2 regions of the Streptomyces griseus subsp. griseus genome follow, and region 1 is predicted to be linked to the other one. Evidence: predicted binding sites of a transcription regulator. Region 1 holds the regulator's gene; the other holds the start of a gene.
What was found. The regulator HspR, encoded in region 1, represses chaperone genes until heat shock. The targets are predictions, from matches to a motif close to TTGAGNNNNNNNNNCTCAA.
Positions count from the first base shown of each region.

Region 1 (2,394 bases):
TCGTCGAGAAGGACTACTACAAGGTCCTCGGCGTCCCCAAGGACGCCACCGACGCCGAGATCAAGAAGGCGTACCGCAAGCTCGCCCGTGAGTTCCACCCCGACGCCAACAAGGGTGACGCCAAGGCGGAGGAGCGGTTCAAGGAGATCTCCGAGGCGAACGACGTCCTCGGCGACTCCAAGCGGCGCAAGGAGTACGACGAGGCGCGCGCCCTCTTCGGCAACGGTGGCTTCCGCGCCGGCCCCGGTGGTGCGGGCGGCAACTTCAACTTCGACCTGGGCGACCTCTTCGGCGGCGGCGCCCCGGGCGGCGGACAGGGCGGTGCGGGCGGCGGGTTCGGCGGCGGCGGAGGCGGTCTCGGCGACGTCTTCGGCGGGCTGTTCAACCGCGGCGGTACCGGCGCCCGGGTCCAGCCGCGGCGAGGCCAGGACATCGAGTCCGAGGTGACGCTCAGCTTCACCGAGGCGGTCGACGGGGCCACGGTCCCGCTGCGGATGTCCAGCCAGGCGCCCTGCAAGGCGTGTTCGGGCACCGGTGACAAGAACGGCACCCCCAGGGTCTGTCCGACCTGTGTCGGCACCGGCCAGGTCTCGCGCGGCACCGGCGGCGGGTTCTCGCTCACCGACCCGTGCGTGGACTGCAAGGGCCGGGGCCTCATCGCCCAGGACCCCTGCGACGTCTGCCACGGCAGCGGCCGGGCCAAGTCGGCCCGCACGATGCAGGTCAGGATCCCGGCGGGCGTCTCCGACGGCCAGCGGATCCGGCTGCGCGGCAAGGGCGGCCCGGGCGAGCGCGGCGGTCCGGCCGGCGATCTGTACGTCGTCGTCCACGTCGGCGCCCACCCGGTCTTCGGCCGCAAGGGCGACAACCTCACGGTCACCGTGCCTGTCACCTTCGCCGAGGCGACGCTCGGCGGCGAGGTGAAGGTCCCCACCCTCGGCGGACCGCCGGTCACCCTGAAACTGCCCCCGGGCACCCCCAACGGGCGTACTATGCGCGCCCGGGGCAAGGGCGCGGTCCGCAAGGACGGCACCCGCGGCGACCTGCTGGTCACCGTGGAGGTGGCGGTCCCCAAGGGCCTCGGCCAGGAGGCCAGGGACGCGCTGGAGACCTACCGCAAGGCGACCGCGGACGAGGACCCGCGGGCGGAACTGTTCCAGGCCGCGAAGGGAGCTTGAGATGGACGGCCGTCGACGCAATCCGTACCAGCTGACCGATGAATCGCCGGTGTACGTGATCTCGATCGCGGCCCAGCTCTCGGGCCTGCACCCGCAGACGCTGCGCCAGTACGACCGTCTCGGCCTGGTCTCCCCGGACCGTACGGCCGGGCGCGGCCGGCGCTACTCGGCCCGCGACATCGAGTTGCTGCGCACCGTGCAGCAGCTGTCGCAGGACGAGGGCATCAACCTGGCGGGCATCAAGCGCATCATCGAGCTGGAGAACCAGGTGACCGCGCTCCAGCAGCGCGTGGCCGAGCTCTCGGCGGCGGTGGACGGCGCGGCGGTGGCCATGCAGCAGCGCGAGGCCCAGGTGCACGCCTCGTACCGGCGCGATCTCGTGCCCTACCAGGACGTGCAGCAGACCAGCGCGCTGGTGGTGTGGCGGCCGAAGCCGAAGAGGCCGCCGACGGAGCAGTAGAGGACCACGGGGACTTTGCGGGGCCGGGAGAGCGTTCATGACGCCTTCCCGGCCCCGCTGTCGTGTTCGCCTCACGTACCGCCCTGACCGGCCCCGACGATGCCCGACTCGACGAGGAGCGCGCAGAGGTGGGTGCGGCTGGCGGCGCCGAGGGCCTGCACGAGTCTGGCGATGTGGGATGGGCAGGTGTGGACGCTGATGCCCATCGTGCGGGCGACGACGTTGTCGACGTGGCCTTCGGCGAGGAGGCAGGCGATGCTGTGCTGGACGGCGGTGACCGGGGCGCCGGGGGCGGTCGTCCGGTGGTTCTCGGCCAGGGGGACGGCCTGGGCCCAGAGGGCCTCGTACACCTGGATCAGGTAGGAGACCAGGGCGGGGTGGCTGATCCGCAGGGCGGCGGTGTCGCGGTCGGCACAGGCCGGGAGGTACGCCACGGTCCGGTCGACGATCAGCCGTCCGACGGTCAGATCGGTGGTGCGCACCTGGAGGTGCTGGGCCGGGACCTGGGAGAGGTAGTCCCTGACGGTGCCGCTGTAGCGGGCCGGGTGCTGGTAGATGTGCCGGATCCTGGCGTCGCGCCGGACGGCGGTGTGGGCGTTGGCCACGCCCTCCTGGAGGACGCCGGCCGGGCGGTCGCTGCCGGGCTGGATGCGGTGCAAGAAGTTGACGGGGGTACCGGCGTAGTTCTGCGGGGAGTGTGGGCCTGTCGGTGAGCCGGGAACCTCCTCGGCATCACCTGGGCGTCGGCTGTCTTCT
Region 1 covers NZ_CP032543.1:3,518,001-3,520,394, reverse strand. The annotation lists gene dnaJ (molecular chaperone DnaJ) at 1-1,178, shown strand, start outside; gene D6270_RS15675 (heat shock protein transcriptional repressor HspR) at 1,180-1,638, shown strand; gene D6270_RS15670 (helix-turn-helix transcriptional regulator) at 1,710-2,297, opposite strand.

Region 2 (2,394 bases), 1.7 Mb from region 1:
GGCAACAGCCACTTCTTCGGTCCTAACCTCGCAGAACCCGGCATTCCGCAACGCCTGTTCGAAGGCCGGGGACTGCTGCGCGGACCAGACGGCGAGCACTCCGCCCGGGGTCAGCCGGTCGCGGCAGTGGGCCAGCCCGGTGGGGGAGTAGAGGCTCCCGTTGTCCTCCGTGACGGTCCAGTCGGGCCCGTTGTCGATGTCCAGACAGAGCGCGTCGTAACGCTCCGTGGCGGTACGGAGATGGGCGACCAGATCCGTGTGCACGACCTCGGTCCGGGGGTCGGCCAGCGCCGCCCCCGAGATCCGGTCCAGCGGCCCCTCCCGGTGCCAGTCCACGATGGCCTGCTCCCGCTCCACGACCACGATCCGCCCCCACCGCTCCTCCTCGGCGGCCCGCACCAGCGAGAAGCCGACGCCGAGCCCGCCGATCAGCACGGAGGGACCGGTCCGCCCGGCGGGCAGGGCCCCCAGAGCGGCGTCGATCAGCAGCCGCTCGGAGCGCCCGTCGGAGGTGTCCATCAGGAAACAGCCGTTGGCGATGATCTCGAAGTGCTCCCCGCGCTCCCGCAGGACGACCTCGCCGAAGGGGCCTTCGCGGCGGTCCAGGGTGACGGGGGCGGGAGGGATCATCGCGCAGGTGTAGGTCGGGGTGTCGGGCTCCATGGACCGGATTCTAGGAGGACCACCCCCTCGCGTGATCGCGGTCCGGGTGCGGGCCGCGCAGCGCCAGGAGCGCCGTCCCCACCACGTACGCCGTCCCGGCCATCACCCGGGCCGCGCCCTCCGGCCCCGGCTGCGTCGGCCAGGCCGTGTACGCCGCCGCCCCATCCGGTGTCCGGGGCGCACCCGTCTCCGTACCGTCGTTCCGGTCTCCCCCGCAGGGCGCAACAGCCTCACACCCTCCCTGTCGCCCGCCGGACCGCATCCGGTTCACCGGCGCGGTTCGCCCGGGAGGGAGAGCGGCCCGGGGAATAGCCGTTCGGCGTCCGACGCTCCGTGGAAAGGGGGCTCACCAGGCCTCCGGGGTGTGATCGCTCACAGCGAACACCGCGCGGGGAACATTCGGCGGCTCACCAGCATTGAGTCCACATAGCTCAACTTGCCTGCCGAAGGGGAGATCATGACTACCGAGTCCAAGGCGTTCACACCGATCGACCTGCCCGTGCTGCCGCTGGACGACGAGGTCGTCCTGCCCGGCATGGTGGTGCCGCTGGACCTGTCCGACACCGAGGTGCGTGCCGCCGTCGAGGCCGCGCAGGCCGCTGCCCGTCCCGGCGGGGGCAAGCCCGAGGTGCTGCTGGTGCCGCGGATCGACGGGACGTATACGGGGACCGGTGTCCTCGGGACCGTCGAGCAGGTCGGACGCCTGTCGGACGGCGATCCGGGGGCGCTCATCCGGGCGCGTGACCGGGTCCGGATCGGGGCCGGGACCAGTGGGCCGGGGCGGGCGCTCTGGGTCGAGGGGACCGTTCTCGATGTCGTCGTGCCCGAGCCGCTGCCCGGCTCCGCCGCCGAGCTGGCCAAGGAGTACAAGGCGCTCGCCACCAGCTGGCTGAAGAAGCGCGGCGCCTGGCAGGTCGTGGACCGGGTGCAGCAGATCGACGACATCTCCGCGCTCGCCGACAACTCCGGATACTCACCGTTCCTCACCACCGCGCAGAAGGTCCAGCTCCTGGAGACCGTGGACCCGGTCGCGCGCCTCAAGCTCGCCATCCAGTGGCTGAGCGAGCACCTCGCCGAGCAGGATGTCGCCGAGTCCATCGCCAAGGACGTCCAGGAGGGCGTCGACAAGCAGCAGCGTGAGTTCCTGCTGCGCCGCCAGCTGGACGCCGTACGCAAGGAGCTCTCCGAGCTCAACGGCGACCCGGAGGACGAGTCCGACGACTACCGGGCCCGCGTCGAGGCCGCCGACCTGCCCGAGCACGTCCGTACGGCCGCGCTCAAGGAGGTCGAGAAGCTGGAGCGGTCCAGCGACCAGTCCCCTGAGGGGTCGTGGATCCGCACCTGGCTGGACACCGTCCTCGAACTGCCGTGGAACGAGCGCACCGAGGACGCCTATGACATCCGCGGCGCTCAGGAGGTGCTGGACGCCGAGCATGCCGGCCTCGCCGATGTGAAGGAGCGGATCACCGAGTACCTCGCGGTGCGCAAGCGGCGTGCCGACCGGGGGCTGGGGGTCGTGGGCGGGCGCCGTGGTGGTGCCGTCCTCGCTCTCGTCGGGCCGCCCGGTGTCGGCAAGACCTCGCTCGGGGAGTCCGTCGCGCACGCCATGGGCCGTAAGTTCGTCCGCGTCGCGCTCGGCGGGGTCCGGGACGAGGCGGAGATCCGGGGCCACCGGCGTACGTACGTGGGTGCCCTCCCCGGACGCATCGTGCGGGCCATCAAGGAGGCCGG
Region 2 covers NZ_CP032543.1:5,171,870-5,174,263, forward strand. The annotation lists gene D6270_RS23505 (spermidine synthase family protein) at 1-663, opposite strand, end outside; gene lon (endopeptidase La) at 1,121-2,394, shown strand, end outside.
Region 2: lon (endopeptidase La) is a predicted target of HspR. The motif match lies at 1,080-1,098, and genes of this name have one in related genera.